DNA from 2 places in the Anaerobacillus sp. 63XJN7_4_ISO-PGPR-S23-413 genome. Region 2 is predicted to be linked to the other one. Evidence: riboswitches for the same ligand, from Rfam matches in the RefSeq annotation. Region 2 holds a riboswitch; the other holds the start of a gene.
What was found. A riboswitch is a leader RNA that binds a small molecule or an ion and turns the genes downstream of it on or off. The one in region 2 is predicted to bind S-adenosylmethionine.

Region 1 (7,771 bases), 400 kb from region 2:
AAATCCACCTTTTGAATTAAGTGGTGAGGAAGCAAGCGTAAGATCTGGTTACAATTATCTTCACGTCATAATGACGAACGATCAATTATCAAGATTGGACGTTTATGATCAAAATGGTGATCTTGTGAAGGTTTATCATGAGGAAAGCTTAAAAGAGCTCTATCCATCTGCTACCTATCTCAATGCAGAAATTGATGATGATAAATTGTATCTCATTTTTGAAGAAGAGAACGGTCAAATCATTTCAAAAAGGATTGTCGTGGGGGCGAGAGGATCTTTATCGTTTATGCCTGAAAGAAAATAGAAAGGGCTGATAGAATAGATCAGCACCCTCCATGACACTCTTTGTTCACACAGTCTTGTTTCTTATGTGACTTCTTTTTATATCCATTTACATGGTAATAAATAGTTAGACAATAGCGTCCCGTACAGACGGAGTGCTTCTTATGTCCATGGGAGTGGTGAATAGAACCGGTTTCTTTTCGACGATCTCTTGCAACAATCGTTACTTGACACAGTTGTTGATATGTTCTCGTTCTCGTATTCCCCTCTGGCACATAAAATGCGGGTTCATGACAGTGATCTATTAATACCTCGACTTCCTCACAAACCCCACCATCGTAATAAATTGATAGAGTTCCTGATACTGGTCCTATATCTCCAACCGCCTCCCATATTGGGGCATAAGGGTTGAGAAGTGGATCAATTCGAAAGACACCACAGATATTTTCTTCCACCAGCTCTCCCTTTGATTGATGGGGGCGACGCTTTTCACATAAGGGGTGATCTTCTTTAAACAACGATTTACTTCTTGACATAAGAGCACATCCTTAAACTTCCTTTTATATAGTAAATGCATGGACATTTGTTTTGTATAGATAAGCGTCCAAGTCCATCTAAAAATAAGTATGACAGAAATCATTATTCCTTTTTATTGAAATAGCCAATTTAGCTTACGTTGTTCATTTTTAAACGAAATTAACGAAATAAAAAAGCACTCTCCATCGTGAGACTTCATTGAGTGCAATATATTATAGTCCTGCAGTATATTGAAGATCCATTTCAACAGTAGCTGTACAAAAAACATCTGGAGTTGGAGGTGCAGCTGAAGTACACTGAATTTGAATCAACGTTACGTTCGTTAGTTCTAATACTAAAGAAGATTGTGCATCAATCGTATACTCCGTTGCAGCGCCAGTATCGTCCGTTACAATAAGAGTCATAACGCAATCATTTGCTACTGAACTAGTGTTTATAATTGATAAAAATCCACTAGCTAGTGAAGGTGCTGGAGTGCCTATTGGAGCAACTAACAGATCAACTGGAACTGGTGCTGCCTCATCTTGACATATAGTACGAATTGGAAGACATCTTTTAATAGCCATTAACGTTGGGTTGTTACCAAAGAAGTTCGGAGTGGAACAAGGGGCAGGACAGCAAAATGATGAAGATGAACTTGAATTACACATAAAGTATTTCCTCCTGAAGATTTTTATTTTTTCTTTACATCCTCAATGTATGTCCCAGGATATGTACATGTATAAACGGATGTCCAAGTTTTACGAATTAAGTTGATTAAACTTGAAAAAATGTTTAATTAGGTCCATTCACCCGTGTCTCCTGAAGCATTTTCTACTATTTTCAAACTTTTTATTTGAATTCCAAACATTTATTAACAATTGTAGGTAAACTAATATTGGGTAAAATGCTTCAATACTTAAGGGGGAATACATATGAATAACAACAAGTTTCGTAAAACACTTATTGCTGCGCTATCAATCGGTTTAATTGCCGTACCTATTGTTCAAACTCCAGCTCAAGCAGAAGCCTCAAATGCGAATGTTCACCTACGCCTCATGGAAACGACTGATATTCATACGAATATCGTAAATTATGATTATTATAAGGATCAGCTTACGAATGAGTTTGGACTCGCCAAAACAGCCACATTAATTAACAAAGCTCGTGGTGAAGTTGAGAACAGTTTATTATTCGATAACGGCGATTTACTACAGGGAAATCCGCTTGGTGACTACGTTGCAAAAATCAACCCTCTAAAGAAAGGGGAAACTCACCCTGTATACAAAGCCATGAACCTTCTGAATTATGATGCAGGGAACATTGGAAATCACGAATTTAATTTTGGTCTCGATTTCCTTCAGACAAGCCTAGCCGGCGCAAACTTCCCATACATAAATGCGAACGTGTATGTAGATGACCACGATGATGATCCATCAAATGATCAAAACTATTTCACTCCTTATCAAATTCTTGATAAATCCGTGAAAGATGACTCAGGAACGGAACATCAACTGAAAGTAGGCGTGATCGGATTCGTTCCACCACAGGTGATGCAGTGGGATAAGGCTAATCTTGAAGGGAATGTGATCGTAAAGGATATTGTTGCAACAGCTAATAAATACGTGCCAGAAATGAAGGCAAAAGGGGCCGATATTATTGTCGCCATACCTCATTCTGGCTTTGAGAAGGCAGCACCACAGGGAAATGACGAGAATGCCGTTTACTACTTAAGCGAAGTGGAAGGCATCGATGCCATTTTATTTGGACATGCCCACAAAGTATTCCCTGGAGATAACACCTTTCAAGGAGTTGATGGAGTGGATAATACAAAAGGAACCATTAATGGAGTCGCTTCCGTCGAGCCAGGTTACTGGGGAGATCACCTAGGGGTAATCGACCTATCTTTAACGGAAGATAACGGGGAATGGTCAGTGAAGGATTCCAAATCTGAAGCTCGTCCAATCTATGATAAAGTAACGAAAACACCACTTGTTGAAGCAGACATTGATATCGTCAATGCAGTGAAAGAGGATCATGAAGCGACAATTGATTATGTGCGAACAGCTGTCGGTGAAACAACAGCTCCCATTAACAGTTACTTTGCGCTCGTTAATGATGATCCGTCCATCCAGATTGTAACCAATGCACAAAAATGGTATGTAGAAAACAATATTCAAGGTACCGAATATGAAGGTATTCCAGTCCTATCCGCTGGGGCTCCATTTAAAGCGGGTGGTCGAGGAGGTTCGTCCTACTATACAGATATTCCTGCTGGGGACATCGCGATTAAAAACACAGCTGATCTTTACGTTTATCCCAATACACTGAAAGCGGTTCTGTTAAATGGTGACGAACTGAAGGATTGGCTTGAAATGTCAGCAGGCCAATTTAATGTAATCAACAAAAAAGATAAACAGGAACAGCCTTTAATTAATCCTGATTTTCCTTCTTATAACTACGATGTTATTGATGGCGTTACCTATCAAATCGATGTTACAGAATCTGCGAAATATGATATGAGTGGGAGTGTAGTAAATGCTGATGCTAATCGAATTAAATCGCTAAAATACAACGGAGAAAAGGTAACGAAAGACATGTCCTTTATCGTTGCTACAAATAATTACAGAGCGACAGGCGGAGGGCACTTTCCGCACTTAGATGGTTCTAATATTGTTATTGATTCCCCTGATGAAAATAGACAAATTTTAATTGACTATATTCTTGAAAACAAAACAATTAATCCAACAGCTGATCAGAACTGGTCATTTCACACAGTTAATAAGAAGAAACTGAACGTCACTTTTGAATCCTCGTTACAAGCCAAAACCTATGCGGAAAGCATTAAAACGATTCATTTTGTTGATGAAACAGAAAATGGTTTCGCTAAATATACACTCGACTTAACGAAACAGAAAAAAGAAAAGCATCATCATAATCATAAGAGCGAGCACGGCCGCCATCGTTAAGAACGAATTCACGCCAATTCATCAGAATTGGCGTTTCTTATTTTAAGAATTTATCCGATGCAAACAATATTGGAATATTTACTGATATAATGGCATTACTATCGTACAGAAAGGGATTTATATGACACAAAGCCTGACAAGCACCCAAAGAGATGAGCTTTTTTCAGATCTGACAATTGAGCAACAAACGTATGTAATGAATTTTCTTAAACGCGGTAAAAAAACGGCTTTTGCGAATGTAATTGCTAGAAGTAAAGGGCGGATGATTCCAAGTGGGGCAACGGATGAAGAAATCAGGATGCTGCTTGATGATTGGATACTAGAAGATTACATCGATGCGGGCTTCGTTTCAGATGATTTAAAATGTGAGTGCGGTCGCTCTTTACGGTATCAGTATGTTGTTCGACATGCAAAAACAGGAGAAACACGGCGTTTCGGGATAAATCATTTCGAAGAGCATACCGGATTACCCGCTTCCATTGTGAGAGAAGTTGTGAAGGGATTTATGGAAATAGATTATGAGTTGGATGAGCTACTGTTGAAAAGACAGAACGGCTATCCTACATACGACATTCCTGAAGGATTGAACCTTCCACTAGACATTGAACAGCCACTTTCATTAAATCTTCCATTACTAGATCTACAAGAAAAAAGGCTAAACAGTTTAATCAGATCTTATCGTGAAGAAAAAGAAGCTCTTCAAAGAGGAAGCAACACTGTAGAACAAGTAGTCAACCCGAAAAGCAACCAGGAAGAACCGAAACCAGAAGAGGAATTACAAGGCGCTTTTGATTTGTTCGCGGAAGATGTTCAAGAACCTTTACAAGAAAAGACAAGCGAGAAACCTAAGGAAACCTATTTTGTAGGGGACCTTTCATTTACAACACAGGAAGAGGTAGACTCTTATATTCAGCAAGGTATGGAAAGTGCTCTGATGATTTGTGAGCTTTTGATTAAGGAAGGAAAGGTACAAGACAAGAGATACTCCACAAAGAAACCAAAAATTTATTATGCTGTTTGTACCTACCTCGATTCATTTGTTGCATCTGGATCAATGTCAGTCGAGCCGATAGGGCGTGAAGATCGCATCTATCGATTGAAAAGCAAGTGATTATCCTAACATTTCGTAATTATCAGATAAGTGATTGACATTTCCAGTTAACCGGTCTATAATTTCACACATGTTCAAAAATTAAATCAACACTCTTATCAAGAGCGGCGGAGGGAATAGGCCCTATGATGCCCGGCAACCTTTCAACTACAGTTGAAGCTGGTGCCAAATCCTACAGGTGATATCACCTGGAAGATAAGAGGAGGATTATGTTAGCAAACCCTCTTCTTATTGTTTAAGAAGAGGGTTTTTTATTTTATCCAGAAAAGGAGCTGTTACACATGAAAAGAACACTTGAAGAACGATTGCAAGATGGTCCAGTTATTTGCGGGGAAGGTTATCTATTTGAACTAGAGCGTCGTGGTTATTTACAAGCAGGATCATTCGTACCCGAAGTTGCCCTAGACAACCCTGAAGCGCTAAAACAAACGTATCGTGATTATATGCTTGCAGGTTCAGATGTCGTACTTGCTTTTACGTATAATGGTCATCGAGAGAAAATGAGGATTATTGGAAAAGAAGATTTGTTAGAACCGCTCAATAGACAAGCCATCCGCCTGGCTAAAGAAGTCGCGAAGGAACACCCTGAAGAAGAAGCGCTAGTTGCTGGAAACATTTCAAATACAAACTTATTTGATCCTGAAGATGAGGAAAGTAAGGAACAAATTCGGTCAATTTTTGCTGAAATGGTGAAATGGAGCAAAGAAGAAGGCGTAGATTTCATCAACGGCGAAACCTTCTACTTCTATGAAGAAGCAAAAATAGCGCTAGAAGAGATTCAAAAGCAGGATCTTCAAGCTGTAATTACACTCGGACTTATGAGTGAGAACATTTTAAGGGACGGCTATACCGTTGAGGAAGCTTGCCGTTTATTAGAAGAGCAAGGTGCACTAGTTGTTGGCATGAATTGTTTTAGAGGACCTGCCACAATGCAGCCTTACATTGAAAAAATTAGACAGTCTGTTAACGGCTATGTTGGTGCTCTTCCAATCCCTTATCGTACAACAGAAGAACACCCAACATTCTTTAACTTACCAGACGGTGGCTGTGCGTGTACATTGCCAACAGAGACGACCTTTCCAACCTCTTTAGACCCGCTTTATTGCAATCGCTATGAACTAGCGGAATGGGCTAAGAAAGCAAAGCAGGTTGGCGTCAATTACTTCGGACTCTGTTGCGGGGCTTCTCCAAGTATGCTGCGAGAGGTGGCTGAAACAGTTGGCAGAACAACTGTAAACTCGGTATATTCTCCAAATATGGAAAAGCACTTTTTATTTGGAACTGATGAGACATTGAAAGATAACAATACGGCTTATCGAACAAAAGCTTAATTCATAACAACAACCGGAGAACTTAATTTCTCCGGTTGTTGTTTTTTTACCAAAAACCCTATCTGTACACCTGTACTACAGTATTAAAATACATTTTTACATAGGATATTATATCTACTACATTTTTTCTATAAGCTGATTATTTTTGATAACGTTGGCGATGATTAGTAACAGTATCTGTAGAAGAGTAACGAATACAATGATTTATGCATTTGATAGGATAACAGCATTTTTCCAATCACGAAGTCTGAGATTGATTTTTCCGCTATATAAGTTGCTTTCCAAGTAACATTCTTTTCGAATTAAAGGCTTCTTTTATGAAAAACATCATATTTATCAAGTAGTTGTGTTATTATTTTAAATGTGTTTGAATATGTCCATGAAACATTATTGAACTCAAACCACAATGAAAACGAACTGTTTTATAAGCGAGGTAGCCTATGAATAATCAAAATGTATTAAATGAACTCCGCTCCATTTTACCCAGTGCGGAACTGAAGATAAATGAGCCATTAAATGCACATACGTATACAAGAATGGGTGGATGTGCGGATGTCCTTGTGTTTCCTAACACGCTAGAGGACGCACGAGCAGCAGTTGAGTACGCCTATCAATCTAACTATCCATTAACCATTTTAGGAAAAGGCTCTAATGTTATTATTCAAGATGGAGGCATTAGAGGAATTGTCCTGAATCTTTCGTCACTAAAAGCCATTCAAAAAGAAGAAGAAAAAGTTATTGCTCAAGCTGGTGCACGTATTATTGATGCTTCTGAATTTGCTCGTGACAGCAAACTAAGTGGGCTCGAATTCGCATGCGGAATCCCAGGATCTGTCGGCGGAGCTGTTTATATGAACGCAGGAGCATACGGTGGAGAAATCGCGGATTGTCTCGAAAGCGTTCTTGCTGTAACAAAGGAAGGAAAGCTCGTTAAATTGACAGCTGATGAACTTGATTTATCTTACCGTCATAGTAATGTAGAAGAAAATGGTCTTCTTGTCCTTGAAGCTACTTTCAAGCTTAAAGTTGGAGAGTATGAGGATATTAAAGCAATCATGGATGACTTAACGGAAAAACGTGAAACAAAGCAACCGCTAGAATACCCTTCATGTGGCAGTGTGTTTAAACGTCCTCCTGGCCTTTTTGCTGGTAAGCTCATTCAGGACTCACAGCTTCAGGGTACACGAATCGGTGGAGCTGAAGTCTCCAAAAAGCATGCTGGCTTTATTGTAAATATCGATAATGCGACAGCGACTGACTATCTGGACGTGATTCATCATGTGCAGCAAACAGTAAAAGAAAAGTTTGATGTCGATCTTGAACGTGAAGTTCGCGTCATAGGGGAACCACCTGAAAAACCATAATTCACATGACAGCCGCTCTTACAGAAAGAGCGGCCTTTTAGTGTTCTTTCACCGATATTCGATAAATCTGTGAACAAATGAAATCTGCACAATAAGTGCATACTTTACGGATAAAGTAGATATTGGCATACAATTCCAAAGACTAGAGGAGGACTATCATGAAAAGTAAAACTCAATTGATTGGTGTAATAACATTAT
Region 2 (7,771 bases):
CTGCCTAACTTCTTTCTATTGAACTCCAACTGCATTAAAAGCCTGTTTTACAGATTGAACTTCTGAGCTTCCGCTTCCATAAAGATCAGTGGCAGCTTGTACTGCTGCTGATCTCATCTGACTAAAGTTTGAAGAAGCGGTTAAGTATTGCGTAAGGGTGCGGTAGTAAATAGCGCCGAGTTTGTCTTTTCCAATTCCTGATACGGTTACCCCATAGAATGTACCGCCTTCACTCAGCAGATAAGCTGCTTTGTTCATGATGCCGCTGTTGATATGAACGCCGCCATTATCTTGAGAACCAGTATAGCGGACAGAGTAATGATCAGGGTCTCCGAATTGGGATGGGTCTGACATTGAACGAAGAGCATCCCCGGATGTACCTGGTGTATAAATATCTTCTCCGATTAACCAGTCAGGGTTATTGCTGTCGTAGTATTCTACAAGCGTTCCGAATACATCAGACATGGATTCATTCAGTGCTCCTGATTCATTTTGATAAATTAAGTCAGCTGTTGTATCAGTGACAGCGTGTGTCAATTCATGAGCAACAACATCTTCACCACCTGAAAGGGATACAAAAGTTGAGCCATCTCCATCACCATAGACCATCTGGCTTCCGTTCCAGAACGCATTATTGTAGTTGCGTCCGTAATGTACGGTGGACTTTAGTGGTGAACCGTTTCCGTCATAACTATCTCGGTTGAAGACATCTTTATAATAATCATACGTCGCTCCTGCATAGTAGTGAGCGTCGACTGCAGCCGCGTCATAGCTTGCGTTAAAGGAGTTATCTGAATCTGCCCATAAAGAGCCTGGCAGTTTTGTGCGATTTGCCGCATCATATGTTAAGATTCCGCCACCTCGCGTAGTGTCTTTCAAGTAATAAGTTGAAGAGGAAAGTAGCGTATTGAACGTTTTTTGATCACCAAGTACACCAGTTCCACTTGCCGTCTTAATTGTTCCGGTAACATTGTCACCACCACCTGGCTTGCCGACTCCTTCTTTTTTTGCTTCGTGTAGAGCGTTGAAGCTTGTTAGAACTTCACCACTTGTTGCATCAATTATGTATTGCCAGTTACCCGGTTCAGGCGAGAGGAAGTTCAAGGTCACATGGTAAGCATACGTTGCAGACTCTCCTTCAGTATAGACGACAAGGTTGGATTCGGGTTTTTGTTCATAGGCTGGTGAAAAACCGAGATCTTCTTCTGCTTTTTTAACGGCGTCCTGTTTCTTGAATTTTGTTGTTTTTTTAAGCTCTTTCTTCGACCCAAGGTCTGGAATAACTGTACCTGATACGGCTGTTAAAATACCACTTTCATCAACATGAGCCGTTTGAGTTGAACCATAAACAGGTGTTCCTTCATGAAGTTGTTGTAATCGAAAAACCGTAAAACCAAGATCGTCCTTTTCTTTTGATAGGATTTTAAAGGAATCCTTAGCGGAAGATCCACTAAACTTGTACAGGTTTTTCTGTTCGTTCAAGTAATCAAATAGTACTTGATTGGCATTTTGAGAGCTTACTTTTGTTAGTTTTCCTGAAACAAAAGAAGGTGTTCCTGTTTCTTTATTCATATTCGTATCTGCTGCTGCAAATGTTGAGGATGGTGCGAGCATGGTACTAACGAGCCCCACTGATAACCCGATTGAAAGTAAATTTTTTTTCTTTCCCATTCTATATCCCCCTCGTGATTAAGATGAGCTAACATTACCATAAAAGATTTAGTATTCAAACTATTTAAACTATTTTGATATTTAAGACCTATCCTTTTGGATAGAGTTATAGGGAGATATACCTGTTATTTAAAAAAAGGTATTGGTTCTTTAGACTCAGGAGGTGGTGTGCTAATAAATAAGGGCGTTAATGACCATATGAAACGGCATATCCTGGTTCTTTTTCTGTGCGTTTAGAGATTGATGCGCGAGTATTTCTACTTCCCTATCTGTTAATGGAACAAGTGTAGGATCTCCAATACGTATGTGCTCTGATGACTAACTTTCGAGTGAATATCGTTAAGTTCATTGTTACTCTTCTTCCGGTACTTTTCGTTACTTTAGAAAAAAGGGTGATGCTAAGTGAATCGTTTTATGATTGGAAGAAAGTGCTTATTGTAAAGAGAACGTATATTCGGTTAAAATACGGGTATATATAAAGGGAACAAACGTTCTTTTTGATTAGGAGAAGGGGGGATACAAATGGATTATTCTAAATTTCCAAAGAAAACAATCCTATGTATTGATATGAAAAGTTTTTATGCAAGTTGTTCAGCAGTAGAGATGGGGCTTGATCCACTTACATGCTATCTCGCGGTTGTTGGTGATACCGAGCGACAGGGAAGTGTTGTGCTAGCAGCGTCTCCGGCACTAAAAAAGGAATTTGGAATACGAACAGGGAGCAGACTATTTGAAATTCCAAATAATAAAAACATTCATATCGTTAATGCGAGAATGTCTTTATATTTAAAACAATCAATGGAAATAACGAGGCTTTTTCATCGTTATGTACCATCAGAATGTATCCATACGTATAGCGTTGATGAATCGTTTTTGCAGGTTGATGGGACAGAACGACTTTGGGGGAACAAATTTGAAGTAGCTCACAAGATCAGAAATGAAATAAGAGAGACATTCGGATTACCATGTGCCATAGGGATTGGCCCAAATCTTTTAATGGCAAAGCTTTGTCTCGATCTGGAAGCGAAAGAAAAAGGGATTGCAGAATGGACTTATGAAGATATTCCTAAAAAACTCTGGCCGCTTTCCCCGCTAAGTCAAATGTGGGGTATCGGATCGCGTGTCGAGCGAACGTTAAATCGAATGGGGATTATGAATGTAAAGCAGCTTGCGCATTACCCGCTACATCTACTAGAAGAAAAATTCGGTATTATGGGAAATCAGCTCTATCATCATGCGTGGGGCATCGATCTTTCTGAAATGGGTGCGCCGATTATGCAGGGACAGATTAGCTATGGGAAAAGCCAAATTTTGTTGCGAGATTACCATGACGAAAAAGACATTCAACACGTCATTCTTGAGATGAGTGAAGAAGTTGCAAGACGTGCGAGAAAAGCCCGGAAGGCAGGGCGTACGATTAGCCTTGGGATTGGTTATAGTAAAGAAGAAGGCGGGGGTGGCTTTCACCGTTCAAGGAGTATCCACAGCCCGACTGCTATTACGCTCGAAATATACAATGTATGTCTTCAGTTATTTGAGGAGTTCTTTGAAAGAAAAACGGTTCGTAAGATTTCCATTACCCTTTCAAATATTTGCAATGATGAAGAAGTGCAGTTGGACTTATTTAACGCGTCACGCCCAAAGCAGCGGGATCTCGGATATGTGATGGATTCGATCCGTGAGAAATATGGCTCAGATGCGCTGCTTCGTGCCGTTTCATACACAAAGGCCGGTACGGCACTGCATAGAAGTAAACTTGTGGGTGGTCATAAAGCATAGAAGGGGGAAGAAGCGTGATTCGTGATCGCGGAAATATAAAATGGACGTCAATGATGTTACCTGAGCATGTGAAAGAGCTAAGAGATTGGAAAACCGAAGAGAAAAAAAGTGAAAAGCCGGTACTTGATGAACAAAGAATGGCGGAAATGAATGAAACAATATGTGAAGCAATGGCCAATCACAACTCGCTTTGTTTTCAACACTTTAGTGGGGGAGAAACGAAAACTCTCTTTGGATATGTGCACTATGTAGATCCACTTACGAAAGAACTGCGTATTATTGACCATAATGAAAAAAGGACAACGATAAAGCTGCTGGACCTTGTGCACGTAGAGTTAGAATGAAAAAAATGGAGTATCCTCTCAGATGTAAAAAAAGTTTTTCATTTCAGGATTGGGGTAAAATAAGTATAAAGTCAAACCTGAATAAGTGAGACCATCCTGTCTGGTTAGAAACGAAGGGTGAATCAGATCAGATGAATTCAAAATCCGGAGTGAGATGAAAGATGCTATTAGCTCAAAATCTTAAACAAAATACGGAAAAGATCAAAGGAATTGATATTCACTATGAATACTATAGAAATGACACAGCCGTCGATCGGCCAGTATTAACGCTTCTTCACGGTTTTCTATCGTCGAGCTTCAGCTTCAGAAGATTGATACCATTATTAACAAAGGCATATACTGTTGTTGCCATTGATCTTCCTCCGTTCGGAAAAAGTGAAAAGTCTAATCGTTTTGTCCACTCTTATCATAATTATGCGGAAGTGGTGGTTGAACTTTTAGAAAGGCTTTCAATTGATCATACTGTTATGATCGGCCATTCTATGGGTGGGCAAGTAGCAATGAGAGTCTCGGCTATGAAAGATGATCTCGTTAGTAAGAATATTTTACTGTGCAGTTCAGGATATCTTGAAAAGGCTAAACAGAGTCTAGTGTATACATCGTACTTACCTTTTTTCTCGGTATACTTGAAAAGGTGGCTTTATCGAAAAGGTGTTAGAGGAAATTTGCTTAATTGTGTTTATGATCCTTCCCTTATCGATGAAGAAATGATGGATGGATATATCCAACCTTTCTTCAATGAGGGTATCTTTCGGTCATTAGTTAGGATGATTCGAGATCGCGAAGGAGATTTGTCAGAAGTTGAACTAAATCAAATTCATACACCTAGCCTACTAATATGGGGAGAAAATGACAGAGTTGTGCCGTTGAAAATTGGGAAGCGTCTCAGTAAGGATCTCCCAAATGCTAAACTGATCATCTATGAAAAAACCGGTCACCTTCTACCAGAAGAAAAACCGGAATCGATTATGAAGGATATTGAGTGGTTTTTAGGAAAATAAAGATTGATCTATTGCAAAAATTGGTAGTCATACAAAGCTTGAACCAGACTAGTTAATCAGGTAAACTCCTTAAAGGATGAGGAGTTTATTTTGATGCAGTTAATCAAAGTTGACTCATCAGAATAATGCGTGATAAAGTAAAGCTCGTTATGAAAAAGTAAAATGAAGCATGCGCTCATTAATAATTGTATATTTCTTATTAAGAGAAGTGGAGGGACCTGGCCCAAAGAAGCTTCAGCAACCTCTGATCATCAGAAAGGTGCTGCTTCCAGCAAGAGAAATCTTGAGAGATAAGTGCAAAAGCCTTCTTCTCTTGAAGTGGGCTTTTTTTATTGAGACAGAATAAAAGATGAAGGAGACATGAATAATGGAGAAAGAAATAAAGGGGAACGGCCTGGCTTTACTTCCCCTTGGAATATTTATTGTGCTTTTTATTGGTACAGCTATCATAACAAAGGACTTTTATAGTATGCCTGTTATTCTCGCTTCTCTAGTTGCGGCGGGCGTAGCTCTTTCGATGAATCGAAAAGAAAGCTTTATGAAAAAAGTGGAAGTGTTTTGTCGTGGAGCAGGTAATACGAATATCATATTAATGATTTTGGTCTTTTTACTGGCTGGGGCGTTTGCCGGAACAGCTGAAAAAATTGGAGCAGTAGATTCGATTGTTAATTTAGGTATATCAATTCTACCGGCTAATCTTTTAATCGTAGGTTTGTTTGTCATTGGCTGTTTTATTTCTATTTCGATGGGTACATCGATGGGAACGATTGTAGCACTTGCTCCCATTGGAATTGGAATTGCAGAGCAAACCGGAGTTGCCCCGGCACTGGCTTTATCAGCGGTCATAGGTGGGGCAATGTTTGGTGACAATCTTTCTATGATTTCAGATACTACGATTGCGGCAGTACGCACACAAAATACGCAAATGAAAGATAAATTCAAAGTAAACTTTTTTATAGTCTTGCCAGCTGCTATCGTAACAGCCATTATTTATGGTGCTTTAACGATGGGAGAGCAAGCAACGGTTGGAGGAGATCACGCATTTGATTTCGTTACAATTATCCCTTATTTAGGTGTACTGATCGCAGCGATCGCTGGTGTTAATGTTCTTATTGTACTTGTAAGTGGTACCTTATTTGCTGGGATTGTAGGTTTATATAACGGAACATTTGGAATGAGTGGACTGATCTCCACGGTTACAGAGGGCATAAAAGGGATGGAAGACCTTGCCATGATTGCACTCGTCATCGGAGGGATGATTGAAGTCATTAAGCATAACGGAGGAATACAATACGTATTGGACAAAATCCTGAGCAAAGTAACTTCTCGTAGAGGAGCAGAGTTTGGTATCGCCGGTCTCGCAAGCGTGCTTGATTTATCAACAGCTAACAACACCATTTCGATCATAATGGGGGGGCCACTTGCGAAAAACATTTCCGAAGAATATGGGGTAGACCCACGAAAGTCTGCTAGTATTCTTGATATTTTCTCAGGTAGTATACAGGGCATGCTCCCATATGGGGCACAGGTGCTTGCAGTAGCAGGTCTTGCGTCGATTTCGCCACTCGCTCTACTACCGTATTCAATTTATCCAATCCTCATTGCTATTGCAGGAATTATTGCGATTTTCATCAACTATCCCTCTATTTCGAAAAAGGGCTAAAGTGATAGTAAACAGAATCTTGAATTAAAATGGTTCTAAATCAAATGTTGGGGTAGGAGATTCATCTCCTACTCCTTATCCTAGTTGAAAATGACGAATTTTTTTGTACTGATGATGTAAAAGGATCTTTCTTCGTAAGCGGTCATATCGCTTAAAACCAAAGGCATTTCGCTTAATGACCTTCGTTTGATTGTTTAAACCCTCGATAAAACCATTATTATAGTTCAAGGCAAAACTATTCAGGACTTCTGGTTGCCAGTTCTTAAGTGTTTGAACGGCTTGTCTGAACTCCTTCATATTCGCTGCTTCAACCGTTTTGTAGTAATTATACAGAGACTGTTTAACTTGGTTAGGATTCTCTTGACCGATTCGTTTCGCTTCCTCAAACCAGCTTCGAAACGCTTCTTTTAACTCGTAAGCCTTTCGTAATTCCTCGGATAATCCAAGGTAACGGTCCAGATACCACTTTTGTTTCTCACTCAACTCCTCATATCGCTTGTAAAAAACATGCTTCATTCGCTTGCACTTTTTACGGTCATAATCATGGAAATTCTGTTGAACTCTTCTTCGTACACGCTCTAATGCCCAATAGATGTAGCGACAAAAATGAAAGCGATCAGCCACGATGATTGGCTTTCCTAGTGCCTTTTGAACAGCTGACTTGAAGGCATAGCTCATGTCCATGATCACCACTTCAACTCGCGACCCCTTCTTGCGAAGATAGTCCTTTACGGTCTCAATGGAGCGATTAGGAAGGATATCCAAAGGCTGCTTTGTATCTCCATCCGCAATGACAACTTGATATTTTCCTTCATCGGTATCTCCTTTATATTCATCAATAGCGATGACACGAGGAAGATCACTCACTTCTTGAAGCGTTGGTGCGGCGACTTCATCAAACCGCCTTATCGCAGTTGAATGCGACGTACGAAATTGGGCTGCGGTATCCTTGAAATTCTTCCCCTGTACCACGCGTAATCCCAGGGCCTGATTCCATTCCTTTGAGTGACGCTGATAGCGATTGACGATCGAATTCCTTTCAGCGAATCGTTTCCCACAAGCACACACATAACGGCGCTTGCGATAAAACAAAAAAGCCGTTCGCTCAAATACTTTAAGGTGTTGTACTTTCTGAGTCCGATAATCATGAACACGTACAGTCCATTCTTCACATTGGGGGCACTGGTGCGCCTTCTTTGGCACTTCAATATGAACATGATACTGGCCATTAATGGCTTCCATTTTCGATACCATCACTTCTTCTAATCCGGGTAAATTCATGTTAAAATGCACGTACACGCAACTCCAATCTT

Region 1: it holds a riboswitch for S-adenosylmethionine, as region 2 does, so the genes downstream of both, AC0VYO_RS11735 (homocysteine S-methyltransferase family protein) here and AC0VYO_RS13775 (Na+/H+ antiporter NhaC family protein) in region 2, are expected to answer to the same signal.

The regions. Positions count from the first base shown of each region.
Region 1 is NZ_CM149688.1:2,200,390-2,208,160, forward strand. It holds gene AC0VYO_RS11710 (hypothetical protein) at 1-304, shown strand, start outside; gene AC0VYO_RS11715 (S-Ena type endospore appendage) at 324-818, opposite strand; gene AC0VYO_RS11720 (hypothetical protein) at 1,032-1,469, opposite strand; gene AC0VYO_RS11725 (bifunctional 2',3'-cyclic-nucleotide 2'-phosphodiesterase/3'-nucleotidase) at 1,734-3,767, shown strand; gene AC0VYO_RS11730 (DUF3895 domain-containing protein) at 3,889-4,878, shown strand; SAM riboswitch class I at 4,971-5,080, shown strand; gene AC0VYO_RS11735 (homocysteine S-methyltransferase family protein) at 5,160-6,209, shown strand; gene murB (UDP-N-acetylmuramate dehydrogenase) at 6,650-7,573, shown strand; gene AC0VYO_RS11745 (YdhK family protein) at 7,732-7,771, shown strand, end outside.
Region 2 is NZ_CM149688.1:2,600,782-2,608,552, reverse strand. It holds gene AC0VYO_RS13795 (M4 family metallopeptidase) at 16-1,671, opposite strand; gene AC0VYO_RS13790 (Y-family DNA polymerase) at 2,194-3,450, shown strand; gene AC0VYO_RS13785 (YolD-like family protein) at 3,465-3,794, shown strand; gene AC0VYO_RS13780 (alpha/beta fold hydrolase) at 3,956-4,795, shown strand; SAM riboswitch class I at 4,989-5,092, shown strand; gene AC0VYO_RS13775 (Na+/H+ antiporter NhaC family protein) at 5,163-6,458, shown strand; gene AC0VYO_RS13770 (ISL3 family transposase) at 6,534-7,757, opposite strand.